DNA from 3 places in the Arthrobacter sp. AG258 genome. Region 2 is predicted to be linked to each of the others. Evidence: riboswitches for the same ligand, from Rfam matches in the RefSeq annotation. Region 2 holds a riboswitch; each other region holds the start of a gene.
What was found. Region 2 has a riboswitch for S-adenosylmethionine ahead of DFO47_RS19175 (homoserine O-acetyltransferase). Riboswitches for the same ligand answer to the same signal wherever they lie in the genome.
Positions count from the first base shown of each region.

Region 1: it holds a riboswitch for S-adenosylmethionine, as region 2 does, so the genes downstream of both, DFO47_RS13190 (DUF1737 domain-containing protein) here and DFO47_RS19175 (homoserine O-acetyltransferase) in region 2, are expected to answer to the same signal.
Region 3: it holds a riboswitch for S-adenosylmethionine, as region 2 does, so the genes downstream of both, DFO47_RS06750 (cobalamin-independent methionine synthase II family protein) here and DFO47_RS19175 (homoserine O-acetyltransferase) in region 2, are expected to answer to the same signal.

Region 1 covers NZ_SOBI01000005.1:367,099-372,884, forward strand. Annotated here, with positions in the region: gene opgC (OpgC domain-containing protein) at 1-2,245, opposite strand, end outside; SAM riboswitch class IV at 2,422-2,536, shown strand; gene DFO47_RS13190 (DUF1737 domain-containing protein) at 2,550-2,813, shown strand; gene DFO47_RS13195 (rhodanese-like domain-containing protein) at 2,810-3,220, shown strand; gene DFO47_RS13200 (O-succinylhomoserine sulfhydrylase) at 3,221-4,429, shown strand; gene DFO47_RS13205 (glutamate--cysteine ligase) at 4,434-5,660, opposite strand; gene DFO47_RS13210 (UDP-N-acetylglucosamine 1-carboxyvinyltransferase) at 5,728-5,786, opposite strand, start outside.
Region 2 covers NZ_SOBI01000010.1:165,862-171,647, reverse strand. Annotated here, with positions in the region: gene DFO47_RS19180 (bifunctional o-acetylhomoserine/o-acetylserine sulfhydrylase) at 1-1,297, shown strand, start outside; SAM riboswitch class IV at 1,397-1,512, shown strand; gene DFO47_RS19175 (homoserine O-acetyltransferase) at 1,525-2,640, shown strand; gene DFO47_RS19170 (alcohol dehydrogenase catalytic domain-containing protein) at 2,761-3,888, shown strand; gene DFO47_RS19165 (hypothetical protein) at 3,909-4,514, opposite strand; gene DFO47_RS19160 (SGNH/GDSL hydrolase family protein) at 4,564-5,433, opposite strand; gene DFO47_RS19155 (phospholipase) at 5,511-5,786, shown strand, end outside.
Region 3 covers NZ_SOBI01000003.1:90,129-95,914, reverse strand. Annotated here, with positions in the region: gene DFO47_RS06755 (uracil-DNA glycosylase) at 1-281, opposite strand, end outside; gene DFO47_RS06750 (cobalamin-independent methionine synthase II family protein) at 493-1,701, opposite strand; SAM riboswitch class I at 1,714-1,818, opposite strand; gene DFO47_RS06745 (SipW-dependent-type signal peptide-containing protein) at 2,074-2,781, shown strand; gene DFO47_RS06740 (S26 family signal peptidase) at 2,790-3,395, shown strand; gene DFO47_RS06735 (hypothetical protein) at 3,409-4,125, shown strand; gene DFO47_RS06730 (choice-of-anchor G family protein) at 4,122-5,786, shown strand, end outside.

The DNA.
Region 1 (5,786 bases), on a different contig from region 2:
AGGCGCTGAGGAACGCATACGCCGCCACCACCAGCAAGACGACGTTGAGCAGGCGGCCCGGAGCCAGGTAGGTCCGGCCAAAGAGGGCGTCATACATGGCCCGGTAGGTGGCGTCCGGCATCAGCGCCAGCCGGACGTCGTAGTTGTTGGCCAAGTAGGGGTTGCCCCAGGATAGGAAGGCCAGGGCGACTGCAGCCACCGTACAGGCGGCCACCACCCAGGCATGCGCCGACAACCACGCGATAATGCTGCGCCGGTGGTATCCCACCACGAGCCCCAGCACGAACAGCACCTGCCACACCAGCAGCGGAAAAGAGTCCTCGAACTGCGACGGCAAAATCCTGAACCTGGTTCCGGCCCCCACGGCGTACACCGCCAACGATACCACCAGGACCCATACGGCCTTTCCGCGGTTCAACAGGGCCAGGATCAAGGGGCTGGCCAGGAGCAACACCACGTACAGGCCCATCACGTTAAACTGCCAGGGCCCGAACTGCAGCAGCAGGATGGCCGGCAGGACCTGGGGCGGCACCGGGAACTGGAACAGCGACGACATCCCGGCGTAGAGGTCGTACGTCCGGCCGGCACCGTTATGCCCGGCCCCGCCGGTCCCCTGGTCCACGAACGTGGTTAAGGCCTCGGTGTGGAAGAACGGAAGCTGCGCGATGAGGAAGACGCCGATCAGCACCGACAGCGCGGTCACATAGAGCTTCCCCGCCCGGCGGGAGGTGAGGTCCACAACCTTGCCGAAGTCTTCCCTGGCCTTCGGCCCGTAGACCATGCCCACCACCAGGCCGGAGAACAGTACGAAGAGTTCGGCACCCGATACGAAGCCCACGGCCTCCTGGGTGAGCAGCTGGAACAGCGAGACCAGGCCCAGGTGGTTGACCACCACGAAGACAATGGCCATCCCGCGCAGCAGATCCACGCGCGAGTCCCTGTTTCCCGGCTCCTGGTAGCTCCATGCGGTGGCGGCGTTGACCCGGCGGGGAATCTGCCACAGCGCCGCCAGGAGGATGGCCATCGCCACGGCCACGGTCCAGACCGCTGCCCCGGACAGGGTGTTGGCCCGGACATACGATCCGTCCGCGGCCACATCGGTGACCGGCCCGGTGACCACAGCAGAGGACTTCAGCCGGTCCAGCGCAGCTTTGGCGATGGCGGGATTTCCGGTGAGCAGCCAGTCGATGCTGGCCACGCCGGTATCCCGGGTGCTGGTGCGCTCGTCCCACACCACCGCCGCCGTCCTGGCGAAAGCCGGCGAGGTGGCGGTACCCACCACCTGGTCCCACCAGGCCGTCTTGATATCCGCCTCCGGCGGTCCGCCCGCGGCAGGGCTGTAGAACGCCGACGTCTGGAGCAGTAGCGGCTTCCTGCGGACCTCCGCGTAGGCACTGTAGAAGTTCTCGCTGCCCGCGCCGGTCAGCATCTCCTGGAGTTCACCGGCACGCGGCACGGTGTTAACGGCAGCGGCGCCGGCAGTGTCGTCATGGTAGGCAGTCAGGCCCACCCAGTCCACGGCGTCGTCCCCCGGATAGTAGGGGGCGTAGGCGGCGTCGGAGCCGTTCCAGGCGCCGTCGCCGTTGGTGTCCAGGAGGGCGAAGCCGTCACTTCCAGGCTGCGGGGCATTCCTGCTCCGGTCAAAGGGGTAGTCCTTGCCCAGGTACGGCGCCCAGACCATGGCGGCCCGGCCGCCGTCGTCCTTTTTGACCGCTGCCGCGACCGCCTTGAAGGCCTCCCGGTAGGCGGCCGGCTGCTGCCCCCAGGCCACCCAGCTCGAGTTCATGTCCGGCGCAAACCGGATCAACAGCCGGCCCTTGAACCCGGAGGCCAGGTCGCGGACCTTGCCGGCGAAGGCTTCCGCTTCGGAGGCGCCGATCTGGTCCAGCGGCACCGTGGGCTTCACGGTGAGCATGGCGTGGGCGCCCTTGGCCGAGGCCTGCTGCAGGAACCCCTCGATGTTGTTCCGGTCCGAGTCGCGGAACGGCAGGCCGATGTCGTGGCCAAACACGGCCGGGCTCGCACCCAGCCGGTCGGAGAATCCAGCGGCGGTATCCTCGCCCCATTCAAGGACGGCACCCAGCCACGGCTTGCCTTGGTCCGGTACCGCGGAGGCCGCCTGCGCAGCACCGGCGGGCGCCAGCAGCGCCAGGAGCACGACGACGGCGGCGGCCAGGAACGCCCCGGGGGAACGGTGACGGGCACGACGACGGCCGGCCTGGTGGTGCGATGTTGCTGCTCGCATGCTGGCAAGACCCCCCGGTACTCCCACTGTGACGGCAGGGCGGCGCCCCCGGTAGAAACTTTATCGGTCCGGCCGCCTTGCCGCGTTCCCGTGACGCGGTGGTCGCGGGCTCTCAATTACGGAACATGACGACGGCGGCCGTGCGGCTTGGCGGCGCAGGTGTTACGTTTTTGGGGAGTAATGAGTACCGGTGCTAAGCCCTGACTGGCCGGTCGGCAACCCTCCTCTCGCGGCGGGGTGCCTCAGGTGAATACTTGGCATATCGACCGATTCGAGCTGCAAGCGTGAAAGAAGGAGATCCGTCGTGTCTGACGCACCCGCCCCTGACGAAAAATTGTCCTACCGCCTGATTACGGGCCCGGACGACCGCTCCTTCTGTGAGCGGATCTCGGCTGCGCTTGCGGACGGTTACGTCCTGCACGGCAGCCCGGCGGCCACTTTCAACGGCAGCAGCGTCATCGTGGCCCAGGCCGTTGTCCTCCCGGCCGCCATCGCGTCGGCTGACGCCGCGGTGGCCACGGCCGTTGACGACCTGGAAGGCGAGTTCGACGGCGAGGGCCACGCATGAGCTACGCGGGAGACCTGACGCCGCAGGAAGCGTGGGCCAAGCTGGAGCAGGGCGCCATCCTGGTGGACGTCCGCACCGAGGGCGAATGGGCCCACATTGGCATTCCGGATACCAAGGCAACGGACAACGATCCGCTCTTCATCCAGTGGACCTTCCCCGGCGGCATCCCCAACCCCGATTTCGTGAAGGACCTCAAGGAGCAGGCGCCTGAGGACCCGGGCGCTGAGCTCGTGTTCCTTTGCCGTTCGGGCCAGCGATCCATCGCCGCGGCCGTGGCGGCCACCCAGGCCGGCTTCACTTCCTACAACGTCCTGGAGGGCTTCGAGGGGGAACCTGACCGCTACGGCGAACGGACCGTCAACGGCTGGAAGAACCGCGGCCTGCCCACCAACCTCGGAAAGAACTAAGTGACTTTCAATCAAGATGCCCCCGGCTGGAGCCCCGACACCCAGGCTGTCCGCGGCGGGCTGGACCGCACCAACTTCCAGGAAACCTCAGAGGCCGTCTTCCTGAATTCCGGGTTCGTCTACGAATCCGCGGCCGCGGCCGAACGCGCCTTCACCGGCGAGGACGAGCGCTTTGTGTACTCGCGCTACGGCAACCCGTCCGTGGCCACCTTCCAGGAACGGCTCAGGCTGCTGGAAGGCACCGAGGCCTGCTTCGCGACGGCGTCGGGCATGTCCGCGGTGTTCACGGCCCTGGGCGCGCTGCTTGCAGCCGGTGACCGCGTGGTGGCCGCCCGCTCACTGTTCGGGTCATGTTTCGTGATCCTGAACGAGATCCTGCCGCGGTGGGGAGTGGAAACGGTCTTCGTCGATGGCCCGGACCTGGACCAGTGGCGCGAGGCCCTGTCCAAGCCCACCACCGCCGTCTTCTTCGAATCCCCGTCCAACCCGATGCAGGAAATCGTGGACATCGCCGCGGTGAGCGAACTGGCCCATGCCGCCGGCGCCACGGTAGTTGCGGACAATGTCTTCGCCACTCCCCTGCTGCAGCGCTGCGGGGACCTGGGCGCGGACGTCATCGTGTACTCCGGCACCAAGCACATCGACGGGCAGGGCCGGGTCCTGGGCGGTGCCATCCTGGGCACCAAGGAGTTCATCGACGGCCCGGTGAAGCAGCTGATGCGCCACACAGGTCCGGCGCTTTCGGCGTTCAACGCCTGGGTCCTGACCAAGGGCCTGGAAACCATGAGCCTGCGCGTCCGGCACTCCTCGGCCACCGCCCTGCGGCTCGCTGAGTGGCTCGAGGAGCAGCCTGCCGTGAGCTGGGTGAAGTACCCGCTGCTGACATCGCACCCGCAGTATGAGCTGGCGGCGAAGCAGATGAGCGCCGGCGGCACGGTCCTCACCCTTGAGCTGGCGCCCTCGGGCGGGCGCTCCGGCAAGGAGGCGGCCTTCGCCCTGTTGGACGGGCTGCGGATCATCGACATCTCCAACAACCTGGGCGATTCGAAGTCCCTGATCACCCACCCCGCCACCACCACGCACCGCGCCATGGGGCCGGAGGGGCGGGCCGCCATTGGCTTGAGCGACGGCGTGGTCCGGCTCTCCGTGGGGCTCGAGGACGCGGACGACCTCATCCGCGACCTGGAACAGGCCCTGAAGCAGATATAAGGCGTCAGGCCTGGCGGACCCGCAGCAGTTCCGGGGTGTCTTCCACGCCGGAAAGATCCAGGGCGCCGCGCATGGTGGCGTCTACGGCGTGCCGGACCACTGCACCGAAGCCCATATCCTCGGGAGGCGGTCCGGCCAGCGCCCTGTCGCGGGCCCGGCGCTGCTCAGCGGCCCCTGTCCCGCGGGCGATGATGTGCTCCACGCCCTGGCGGGCCATGGCCAGTTCGCCCTGTTCCTGAAGGACAGGCGCCAGGTAATCCACCAGGGAACGGGCTACGTCCGCGGCCGGGGCCGGACGGAAGTTCCCAAAGTCCAGGAGCTCGCCGCCGAGTCCCGAACTGCTGGCCTGCCAGGAGGCCATCCGCAGCAGGACAGTGGGCACGGGCGCCGGGTCCACCCCCTCGCGCCATTCCCTGCCGGCCGATTCCACCAGGGCGCGGACCAGCACGGCGATCAAGGCTGCATCCTCGGCGCGGAGGCAGACGTCCGCCACCCGCACCTCCACGGTGGGGTGGTTGCGGGAGAGCCGCGCGTCGAAATACAGCATCCCTTCATCGAGCATCACGCCGGTGTCCAGCAGCCGGGTGACCACCCTCCGGTAGGCGGGGTACGTCCCGTAGATCGCGGCCGGGCCGGACGTCGGCCACCGGTTCCAGGCCTGGGTACGGTAGCTTTCGAACCCGGTGGGGACGCCGTTCCAGTACGGCGAGTTGGCGCTCAACGCCGTCAGCACCGCCAGCTTGTCGCGGATCCGGTCCAGGACCGCCACGCCCTCTTCCGGCGATTCGATGTAGGTGTGCACGTGGAAACCGCAGGTCAGCTGTTCCTGCGCCGTGAGGCCAAAGCGCTCCAGCATCCTGGCGTAGCGAGGGTCCGGCGTGGTGTGGCTGGCGGATGCCAGCGGAGACGTGGCCAGCGCAGCCACCCTGGCTCCGTTCTTGGCGGCCGCCTGATTGGCCATGGCGCGGCCGGCCCTGATCTGCTCGAGCAGGGCCTCGGACTCCAGGCAGGGCTTTGTCTGCGTCTCGATCTGCTCAAGCTTCAGCTCGGCACTGAGGCCCATCTCGTCGTCGTGATCCGCCTGCTTCCCGGAGTGGTGGAGGTCCGGGTCCACCGGGAGATCGTCCGCAGCGACACGGTGTCCGGCGAGGAGGGCGTCCGCCAGGGCAAGCGGCTCCCCGGACTCCGGATCAACAATCAGGAGTTCTTCCTCGACGCCGAAAGTACGCATACGAACATTCTGCGTCAGGGCCAGGAAATTCCGGGCGCAGCTGCTGATCATGACGAAGCATGAACGCCTAGTCCTGGAAGTACTCCACCTTGGCGCCGATGGTGTTGAGGCGTTCCGCCAGGTCCT
Region 2 (5,786 bases):
CCAGATCCATGCAGGCCAGGAGCCTGACAGCGCCACCGGGGCCCGCGCCCTTCCCATCTACCAGACCACGTCCTTCGTGTTCCCGAGCGCCGAGAGCGCAGCCAACCGTTTTGCGCTGGCCGAACTGGCGCCGATCTACACCCGCATCGGCAACCCCACCCAGGACGCGGTGGAGCAGCGGATCGCCAGCCTCGAAGGTGGCCTGGCCGCTTTGCTGCTGAGCTCGGGGCAGGCCGCGGAGACCTTCGCCGTCCTGAATATCGCCGAGGCCAGGGACCACATCGTGGCCAGCCCCAGCCTGTACGGCGGCACCTACAACCTGTTCGCCCACACCCTGAAGAAGTTCGGCATCGCGGTCACCTTCGTGGAAGATCCGGACAACCTGGACCAGTGGCGGAATGCCGTTCAGCCCAACACCAAACTGTTCTTTGGCGAGGTGGTATCCAACCCGCGCCAGGACGTCTTGGACATCGAAGGCATCTCCCAGGTGGCCCACGACGCCGGCGTTCCCCTGATCGTGGACAACACCCTGTCCACTCCCTACCTGATCCGGCCGCTGGAGTGGGGTGCGGACATCGTGATCCACTCCGCCACCAAGTACCTGGGCGGTCATGGCTCGGCGATTGCCGGCGTCATCGTCGACTCCGGCAAGTTCGATTTCGGCAAGGACCCCGACCGGTTCCCCGGTTTCAACACCCCGGATCCCACCTACAACGGGCTGGTCTACGCCCGGGACCTTGGCGAGGGCGGCGCACTGGGCGCCAACCTTTCCTACATCCTCAAAGCCCGTGTCCAGTTGCTGCGCGACCTTGGCTCGGCGGTTTCGCCCTTCAACGCCTTCCTGATTTCGCAGGGCCTGGAAACGCTGAGCCTGCGGGTGGAACGGCACGTTTCCAACGCCACGGAGGTGGCGCGCTGGCTGGAGGGAAGGGACGACGTCGAATCGGTCGCCTACGCGGGGCTGCCGTCCAGCCCCTGGTACGAACGGGGCCGCAAGTACGGGCCCAAGGGGACCGGCGCCGTCGTCGCTTTCAACCTGGCCGGGGGCGCGGAGGCGGGCAAGCGCTTCGTCGACGCCCTGGAACTGCACTCGCACGTCGCCAACATCGGCGACGTCCGTTCGCTTGTCATCCACCCGGCGTCGACCACCCACAGCCAGCTCTCGCCCGAGCAGCAGGTGGTGGCCGGCGTCAATCCGGGGCTGGTCCGCTTGTCGGTTGGCTTGGAGCACATCGACGACATCCTGGCCGACTTGGAGGCCGGTTTCCGCGCGGCCAAGGGCGGCGCCGACGCCTGACCGCCGGCACGCCGGGGCGCTGCCGGCCGGCAGCGCCGGGAAGTCACAACCAGTCACACTCTTGGCCTGGACCGGGGGGTGTTTCGTACACTCGAACCAGGTCATGAGTGCCAGTGACAGCCCCGGCTTGCTGGCCGGCAACCCTCCTTCCGCGGTGGGGTGCCCCGGGTGAAGACCTGGCCTGCCGGTCAAATGACGGCAGGCAAGCGCGTAGAAGAGGTCTTGCCATGACGGTTACCGTCGCCCGTACCACCATTCCCGAACACGGAGTTGTCCGCTACGCCTCCATTGGAGGACTCGAGCTCGAGGGCGGCGGCTACCTGCCGGATGTCACCCTGGCGTACGAAACCTGGGGCACGCTGAACGCGGACGGCAGCAACGCCATCCTGATCGAGCACGCCCTGACGGGCAGCACCCACGTGACCCGGGGCGACACCGACGAAGAGGGCTGGTGGGAACAGCTGGCCGGTCCTGGGGCGCCCGTCGATACGGACAGGTTCTTCGTGGTGTCCGTCAACATTGTGGGCGGCTGCTACGGGTCCACGGGCCCGTCGTCGGCCGCCCCCGACGGAGCACCCTGGGGCTCACGCTTCCCCCTGGTCACCCTGCGGGACAGCACTGTTGCCGAGGCCCGGCTGGCGGACCAGCTGGGCATCGGGAGCTGGTACGCCGTCCTTGGCGGTTCCATGGGGGGTGCCCGCGCCCTGGAGTGGGCGGTGACCTACCCTGACCGGGTGCAGCGCTGCGCCGTCATCTCGGTCGGCGCTGCCAGCACGGCTGAACAGATCGCTTTCGCCCAGGCCCAGACCCTGGCCATCCGCCAGGATCCGAACTTCAACGGCGGCGACTACTACGGCGGACCGTGTCCGGAAGACGGCCTGGCCCTGGCACGGCGGATCGCCCACATCACGTACCGGTCCGCCGCGGAACTGGAAGGGCGCTTCGGCCGGGAACCCCAGGCCCCCGAGTCGCCCCTGCACGGCGGACTGCTGGCAAACCGCGGACGCTACCAGGTGGAAAGCTATCTGGACCACCAGGGCAGGAAGCTCGTCCGCCGGTTCGACGCCAACAGCTATATCGCCCTCACCGAGGCGTTGATGAGCCACGATGTCTGCCGTGGCCGCGGGCCGCTGGCCGAGACCCTGGCATCCGCCACCGCCCGGTTCTTCGTTGCCGCCGTGGACTCCGACCGGCTCTACTTCCCGTCCCAGTCCCGCGAATTGGCCCAGGCCCTGCCGGGTGAGGTTGACGTGCATATGATCTCGGCACCGATAGGCCATGACGGCTTCCTGACCGAGATCGGACAGCTGGGGAACCAGCTCCGGACGACGTTCCTGGCCTAGCTGCGCCCGTCCCGGCAGCGGCCGGCTGCTGCCCTGCGGTGCTTCCGGTGCACGCTGCCGGTGGACGCCGCGGTGCCACAGTGCAGCAGGCCCGGGGTGGAAGTACGGCATGATCGTGTCATGAAGGCAGCCGTCCTGTATTCGACCGTTCCCGCCGCACCGGGAAAGCCCGCCTACGCTGACGCGAAACCATTGGTCGTGCAGGAACTGGACCAACCGCAGCCGCGCGCCGGTGAGCTTGGGGTTGCCATCACGTATTCGAGCCTGTGCCATTCGGACCTGTCCGTGGTGGACGGCTCCAGGGTCCGGCCGCTTCCGATGGCATTGGGCCACGAGGCGGTGGGGCGGGTGGTGTCCGTGGGCGACGGGGTAGCCGATGTGTCCGTGGGAGACCACGTGGTGCTCGTTTTCGTGCCCAGTTGCGGCCACTGCCGGGCCTGCCGGGCCGGGAGGCCCGCGCTTTGCCACCGCGCTGCGGAGGTCAACGGCTCCGGTGACCTGTTGCATGGGCCGGCCTTGCTGCGCACGCCGGCGGGGGAGCGCATCAACCACCATTTGGGCGTCTCGGCGTTTGCGGATTACGCCGTGGTGGCGCGGGAGTCGGTGGTGGTGATTGACGACGACGTCCCGGACACCGTCGCGGCGATGTTCGGTTGCGCCGTGCTCACCGGAATGGGGGCCGTGCTCAATACGGCAGGCGTCAGTCCGGGACAGTCCGTGGCTGTCTTCGGCATCGGCGCAGTAGGCTTATCGGCCGTCATGGCGGCCCGCCTCGCCGGGGCCGCCGGAGTGATTGCCATCGATCCGAATCCGGGCAAGCACCCATTGGCCCTGGACGCCGGTGCCACGGCGGTGGGAACGCCTGCGGATGCGGCCCGTCTTGTGGCCGAGGCTGCCGGTGACGGGGTGGATGTGGCCGTCGAAGCAGTCGGCTCGGCCGGCGTGATCGCAGCGTGCCTTGATCTGGTGACGCGGGGCGGCGCGGTTGTCTCGGTGGGACTGCCCCATCCGTCTGCTGAACTGTCCGTTCCCGCACTGCAGTTCGCAGGCGCGGGCAAACGGCTCCTCGGCTCCTACATGGGCGACGCAGTTCCCCGCCGAGACATCCCGGCGTACCTGGGCTACTGGCGGGAAGGCAGGCTTCCGGTGGAACTGCTGCACACCGATACCCGGCCGCTGGCGGACGTTAATGAAGGCCTGGATGCGCTGCCGTCCGGGCAGGTGGTCAGGCGGCTCTTCCGGGCTTGAGGCGTGGCGGCGGCTGGGACTCAGCCGTTCATGATGTCGCTGCGGCGCTTCATGTAGTCCTCCATGGACATTTCGCCGTTGCTGTACTGCTGGTCCAGTTCTGCGAGCTTCCGGGCACGGAATCCCTGGGGCGCTCCCGGCGGGGGAACGGCCGGGCCTGGAGGCGGGCCGGCCGGCGTGTGGCCGGTACCCTGTTGCTGGCCGGGGAACTGCTGGCCCATACCCTGCTGGCCCATACCCTGCTGGCCCGGGAACTGCTGGCCCGGGAACTGCTGGAACGGCGGTTCCTGGGGCGCGCCGTAGCGGGGGTCCGGCATGGGGCGCTGCCCGTACTGGTAGGGCTGTGGGTGTGATTCATTGGCCGGGCGGGGCTGGCGGAAGCCGCCGGAGTAGTAGTCCTGCTGGGTGTAGCCGTCGCGGGGCTGGTTGCTCTGCGGCCCCGCGGACCCGGGAAACCGGCCGGACCCGGGGAACCCGCCCGGCCCGTACTGTCCCGGAAACTGGTCAGGGTACTGGCCCGGCAAGCCTTGGTCCCGGTCCCGCCGTGCCATGGACCGCCGGTACATCCGCATGGCCATGGGGACAACGAAGGACAGGATGATGATCCACAAAAACAAGCTGCTCACGGTGCCGCGCCTCTCAAAGGTTGTCCCTCCAGCGTAACCCCGTGCGGTCCTACCGGCGGCTGGGTTCCGAGGTTCCCAGCGGACCCTCGCCGGACCCCAACGGAACGCCCGGGCCAAAGACGGGACCCGGCGTCGGCCGTTTCGCCGTGACGCCGTCACCGGAGGACTGGTGCCGGAGCCGGCGCAGGACCCAGGGCACGAAGTATTCGCGCGCCCACACCAAGTCCCCGGTCCTTGCCTCGCGCCAGGTCCGGGGCGGCAGATCCTTGGGCTGGAGGGGTTCCAGCGAATGTTCAACGTTAAGCGAGTCCAGCACCATGGCCGCGATGGTGTGGTGCCCCAAGGGGGAGAAGTGCAGCCTGTCCTGGTCCCACATCTGCGGATCGCTCAGTTGCCGGAGGGACCACATGTCGGCGATGACGGCGTCGTGCCGGGCCGCGACAGTCCGCAGGTTCTCGTTATAAATGGCCACCTTGCTCCGGATCCTGCCCAGGACCGAGGAGCCTGTGTCCGGACCGTTGAACAGGACCACGGTGGCGCCGCCCATGGACAGGATCTGGACCACGGAATCGAGCTTTTCGGCCAGTGCGTCGGGGTCGCCGCCCGGGCGGATGAGGTCGTTGCCGCCTGCTGACAAGGTGACCAGGTCCGGCTTCAGGGCCAGGGCCGGGGCCAGCTGCTGGTCCACGATCTGCTGCAGGAGCCGGCCCCTGACGGCGAGGTTGGCGTAGGCGAAGTCCGGCTTGGTGCGGCCCAGTTCTTCGGCCACCCGGTCGGCCCAGCCGCGGTGGCCTCCGGGGCTTGCGGGCTCGGGGTCGCCGATGCCCTCGGTAAAGGAATCGCCCATCGCCACGTACCGGCTCCAGGGGTGGGAACCGGGGTGCACGGACGGGGTCTGGATGGCACTTGCGTCAGTCACTGTCCTATCCTGCCTTCCGCTTCAATGGCTACGCCAACGTAGGTTGTTACTTTCGGGTAACTGTAAGAATGGAAACCATGACTGACGCCGAAGTATTTCCCGCTCCCGTTGTCCTGTGGTCCCACCCCGAAGACCAGCGTGCCGGCAAACCGCTGCTGGTGCTGCTCCATGGCTATGGCGCCAACGAGCAGGACCTGTTCAGCCTTGCCGGGATGCTTCCGGGGGACTTTGCGGTGGCATCCGTCCGGGCGCCGATCGCCATGGGCCCGGGCTTCACCTGGTTCCCGTTGACGGCGTCCATCGACTACTCCCTGGACCGGGTCAAGGCGGCGTCGGCCTACGTCCAGGAATGG
Region 3 (5,786 bases), on a different contig from region 2:
TCCGGGCGCAGGCCCAGCTTCCACTGGATGCCCAGCATGCGGGTCGCGGCGTCCTGGTCACCGGCAGTGATGAAACCGGACTGGTCCATCTCGCCAATATTGGAGTACAGGCTGATGATGCGGCATTCCTCAACATCGTGCATGGGGTCCACGTAGGGCACCACGGTTCCGGGCTTCGCTTCCTGCAGGGAATCGCACAGCTCGTTGACAGCGGCAACGCTGGGCTCGTAACGGCGGCTCATGAGCTGTTCGTGGAATGTTTCGGGGGCCAGTGCGGTCATGAAGGGCTGGTTCTCCTGCGGGGATTGATGTTGCGTCCACCGCCGAAAATGGGCGCACGGTGGCGCAGCTCATCAACGGTGGTTAGTTGGGGTGGGCCGATTCCGGGTCGGCCTTTGCCAGTTTACCAAGCCCGGGGAAACGAAACGCCGGTCCAGCGCACCTGATTCATGGCGCAGTGGACCGGCGGTCATTCCCGGAAGGGGCGGATGACTACCAGAGGCGCTTGGTGGCGCGGCGGGCGCCCTCGCCAAGAGCCTCCAGCTTGGCGAAGGCGATCTGCGGATGCACCCGGCCGCCCAGGCCGCAGTCGGTGGACGCGATGACGTTCTCGCGTCCCACCAGCTTGGCGAAGCGGACAATCCGGTCCGCCACCAGGTCCGGGTGCTCCACCACATTGGTGGCGTGGGAGACGACGCCGGGGATGATGACTTTGCCCTCAGGAAGGGTGGTGTCTTCCCAAACACGCCATTCGTGCTCGTGGCGGACATTGGCCGCCTCGAAGGAGTACGCGCCGGCGTTGACCTGCAGCACTGAGCCGATAATGTCCGCGAAGGGGATATCCGTTGTGTGCGGACCATGCCAGGAGCCCCAGCAAACGTGCAGCCGGACCTGTTCCTGCGGAAGGTCCCGCAAGGCCCAGTTGGTGGCCTCGACGCGCAGCTGGATGAACTTCAGGTAGTCCTCCAGGGACGGCTCCGGGTTGATCTGGTCCCAGCTCTCGGCCAGGGACGGATCGTCGAGCTGGACCGTCAGGCCGGCGTCGATGATGGCTTTGTATTCCTCGCGCATCGCATCGGCGCAGGCGTAGACGAGCTCCTCATCGTTCTTGTAGTACTCATTGGCGACGCGGGCGCAGGAACCGGGGGAGAGGGACGCCACGAATCCTTCGCTGAGGCCTGCCGCGGCGAGCCCGGTCTTCAGGTTCTTGATGTCCGAGGCCACCAGGTCATGGCCGGTATATGTCAGGGGCCCGGCGATCTTGGGTTGGGACACGCTCTTCCGGTGCGCCAAGATCCCGGAGGAGGGATCGCTGTACGCCTCATTGAACGCCTGCCGGTCCCGCCGGTCGGGGAAGGACGTCAGGACAACGTTTCCGGGGGACGACCGCCGGACTTCGGCTTCAGCCCACCGGTCCACGGTGGTCGGCTCCAGGCCGCCGAGCCGGGCGAAGGAGTAGTTCCACCAGGCCCCGTAGTCTACGGAGTTGGACATCGTATGCCCGTACTCGCCGTCGTTGGGGATATCGATGCCCAGGTCCTTCTGGCACTGGACCACGCCCACAACGGAGTCTTCCAGGAGCTCCAGGAACGCCGGCGTGATCCCGTCGGATTCCTTTGCGGTGTTGGCTGCGATGAGTTCATCGGTGCGAGGCAGGGACCCGGCGTGGGTGGCGCGAATATGGTCGGTGTTGAGGGGCATGCTGGAATCTTCCTTCCATCGGTCCTGGCAGTAGCACCTTCGGCCGGCAGCTTTCCTGCCGGACCGTGGTTGCTGCGGCGTCATTGAGCCAGGTCTCTCAGCCGCTCCGGATGGTCCACTCTTACCTAAAGCGACAGCGTGGCGGCGGGGCAAATCGGTTTCATATTGTGGCGCGGCAGCGTCAGTCGGAGCTCGTCCGCACGATTCCGCCGAGAGAAAGCGGTACTTGATAACATTTAATACACCGACTTGACTTTAATTAGTAAGTGATGGTGATCTAGAAACATCGGTCTTTTGGGGGAAATACCGATAATCCCCCATACCCGTGTCCCGGTCTTACCGTTCGGGGTTTAATAATAATTTGGGGGAATCATGGTTGGATCAGCCAGCGCTAAGCCGCGCTCGCAAAAGGCTAATAAAGTCCGCGCTATTCTTGCCGGCGGCCTTGTCTTGGGGATCGGCGCGGCCTTCACTCTCGCGGCGTGGACGGACAACGAGTGGGTCTTCGGCCAGAGCGACAACGGCGGTGGCCCGGGGACCAAGGTGTACCAGATGCAGCAAAACACGTGGACAGGCACCGGTGGAACAGCAGCATGGAGTGACCAGCCGGACCGGAACGGCGGGGCGTTGACCTTCAGCGTCAATGCGGACAACCTGGTGCCGGGCAGCACCGTTTACGCACCGATGCAGCTGCGGGCGGTGGCCGGATCCGAAGCCCTGGTAGCCAGCTTGACCGAGGCGGAGCAGTCCCTTCCCATAGACGGGGTCACCAACACGTCCCAGCTCTATTCGGCACTGAGATACGAAGCCAAGCAGGGTGTGCCGAGTTCGTCATGCAACGCTGCAGGATTCGGTCCCGTGCAGAACGCAAATATTATTCCTGCGGGCTCAACCCTCAACACCATCTCTGTCCCCGGAGCCGCGACCAATATCAGCCTGCCCAGGGGTGACAACGCCACCCCTGGCACCGCGGTGGATATCTGCTTCGCTCTGACCCTTCCCACGGATGCCCCGTCATCCCTGCAGGGGCAGAAGACCGTCCCGCTCTGGAAGTTCTCAAGCACAGTGGGCCTGCCATAACCCCTCCGATGAGGCAGACAGCGTCCCGGCGCAAGCCCGGGTTGGCGTCCGATCCCCGGGCCCGGCCGGCTGCCCTCCGTGTGGCCAGGGGATTCCGCGAAGCTTTGCTCACCGTCGTTGCCCTGTTGGGGCTGGCGTGCATCCTTGTCCTGGTCCTGGGCTTCTTCTTCAAGGCGTCCTTCGTCGTCTTCCGTACGGGATCGATGGAGCCGCTCTATCCAGTCGGTGCGCTGTCCCTGACCGTGCAGGTCACCGCCAAGGATCTCGTCCCGGGCGACGTCGTGTCGGTCCGCCGGGAGGCGGCGACCGCCCTGGTGACCCACCGCGTGGTGGCAGTTTACCCGCCCAGTGTGGAGGGGGCCACAGCGTCGCTAAGGCTCCGCGGCGACGCCAACACTTCGGATGATCCGTTGCCCTACGAGGTGGCCACGGCGCAGAAGGTGCTCTTCACGGTTCCCGGGTTGGGAACCTGGATCATGGCCTCCCGGGGGCCGGAGTTCCTGGGCGCGGCAACCCTGGCGGTGGCAGCACTGGTCACGTGGGCCTACTGGCCGCGGCGCCGGGCCGCGGTCCAGGCAGAGATCTGCGCCACCGGGGCGAAACCACAACAGTAAGGTCGTAGATGACATGGCGGGACCCAGCACCAGGGACGTCGTACGGGCCGCGGGGGTTGTCGCGGTTTTGCTGGTGGGCGCTGCGCCTGGCGCAGCCGTGGCGGACGAGCAGCTGATTCCGGTACCGGAGACGGGGGCGGCCGGCTTCCTGTCGCTTTCCTCGTCGGTCTATCCACTGACACTGCCGGTGCTGTCAGCGGGGGAATCGTTCAGTTGGCAAATAGGCATTTCGCTGGACCAGCCCAGCGGCGAGTCCACCCTGCAGGTCACCGCCGACGGTGAGATCGCCGGTACGGACACCTACGTTGTGTCCGTGGACGAATGCGATGTCCCGTGGCAGGGAAGCAGCGGCTTGGGCGGGGACCTGCGTTGCCCCATCGGCTCCACGCCGCGGATAGCGCCGGTAACGCTCGTTGAACATCGCCAGGATGTGCTGGTTCCCTTGCGTGATCTGCGCATCGGATCCTCGCCCTACCTTCGATTTGTCTTGTCCCGGCCCGCGGATTCGCAGGACCCGCCGGACACCGCGCTGACGCTGGGTATTGGGGTCACCGCTGCCGGGAACGACCACGCCGTGGTCCCGTCCGGCCAGCGGCCGCCCGCACCGTTGGCCAATACCGGGGCAGCGGTAGTGCAGGGGCTGTTGGCCGGCGGCGGCCTGTTGCTCCTCGGCGCAGCGGTGGTGGCTGCAGTCCGCCGGAACATGACCCGGAGGGGGGAGGCATCGTGAAGACCGCGCGCGAGAACCTGCTGCGACGCGGGGCAAGGAACCCACTGACATCCGTTGCCATAGCGGCAGCGGCCGCAGTCTCCCTGGTGGCGACCACCACCGTCACCACGGCGGCATGGGTGGACAACGAATGGGCCGGCGGTTCTGTCGGCGTTGGTTCCCCGGGGGACTGTTCCACCAACACCCTTTTCAGCGGCCAGGCGTCCGCAACCCAGCTTTCCGGCAGGGTACTAGGAACGGACCTCAATTCCATCGCGGGAGTTGAAGGCCTCACCGTCACCAACGCCGGCGGCGCAGCGTCGCCGCAGCCGCTGTCGGCTACTCCGGTGACGGGGATTCCGGACGCCTTTATCAGCAAGCTGCCTGTCCCGGCCCTGGGGACCAACCCTGTGACCGTGGGCCTGGGCCTCGGCGTTCCGGTAGGAGGCCTGGGCACGTACACGCAGTGGGCGCAGGCGCAGGACAGTGGACAAGCCCGCGCCGCCGCCGGACTGGTCACCGACCAGTCCGGGGCTGTGGACGTGGGCGGAACGGCCACCGGAGCTGCCACCGCACCCCAGTCGGCCACCGTCAGGCTGGACAATCTTGTTCCTGCGTCACTGGCCGGAGTGTCACTGGACGTAGGTGCTGTGGCGTCGTCCGCGTCCGTCCAGGGATGCGACCTGGTCAACGGATGGCCTACGCTGGCGGCAAACCCTGCCGTCACGCGGGAGTACGGTGTCGCCAGCCTGAACCTGGGCACGAATGTGCCTGCTGCCGAATCAATCATTAGCACCACGAACGCCGCGCTCGGCAGCATGCCCACACCGCAGGTCCTGCAGCAAAACCTCATCAGTGCACTGGGTCAAGCCGTTCAGAACGCGCTGGCGCCTCTGGGCCTGGTTAAGACCACCACATCAGCCGACGTGGGAGCCGTGAATCTCGATGAAGTCCGGAAGGTGCTTACCCAACCCCAGGCACGAGGTGCTGTCACTCTCAACCTTGGCGCGGGCCGCCTCAACGTGGATCTGGCCAAGCTTCCGGGAAAGGATCCGCTCGCTAACGGGCGGGACCCTAACACGCCGGTGTTCCTGACGGAGGCGGACATAACGCAATTGCAGGCGGACGCGCGGGCTCTGCTGGCACAGATCACCACGCACCTGCGGACGGCTGTTGATGCCGTGATCGCGTCTGCGACTGTCACGGCGAGCGTTGAGGTCCCGCTCACTGGCGTTTCGTTGGGCAGCACCAGGATTGAGATCGCCGGAAGCGTGGGGCAATTCAGGGCAGGGACCGTTCAACCAACCGTCATTCCCTTGGGGCTAAACCTAAGCTCACCGTTGACGTCACTGCTGGTGAACGGGGTTGTGTCTGCCGTCACCAACTCCGTTGCGGTGCCACTGGACACGGTGGTGTCCAACCTGGAGGCAACGCTGGCCCCAATCGTCGCAGGCGCGCTTACCGATGCCGGAACTGTCGTGACGGCGTTCGGCTCCCTTGTTTCCATCCACGTCAACGTCCAGCCTGACAAGCCGTGGCAGGGCGTAAAACCAGGCGACGTCTCAGCGCGAGCCGGTGAATATAAAGTTTCTGCCGTCCGCGTTGGCCTGATTAATCAGCCCGGACTATTGACCCTTTACCTGGGTACTTCTGCCGCCGGACCGGTTAGTTATCGATCGTCA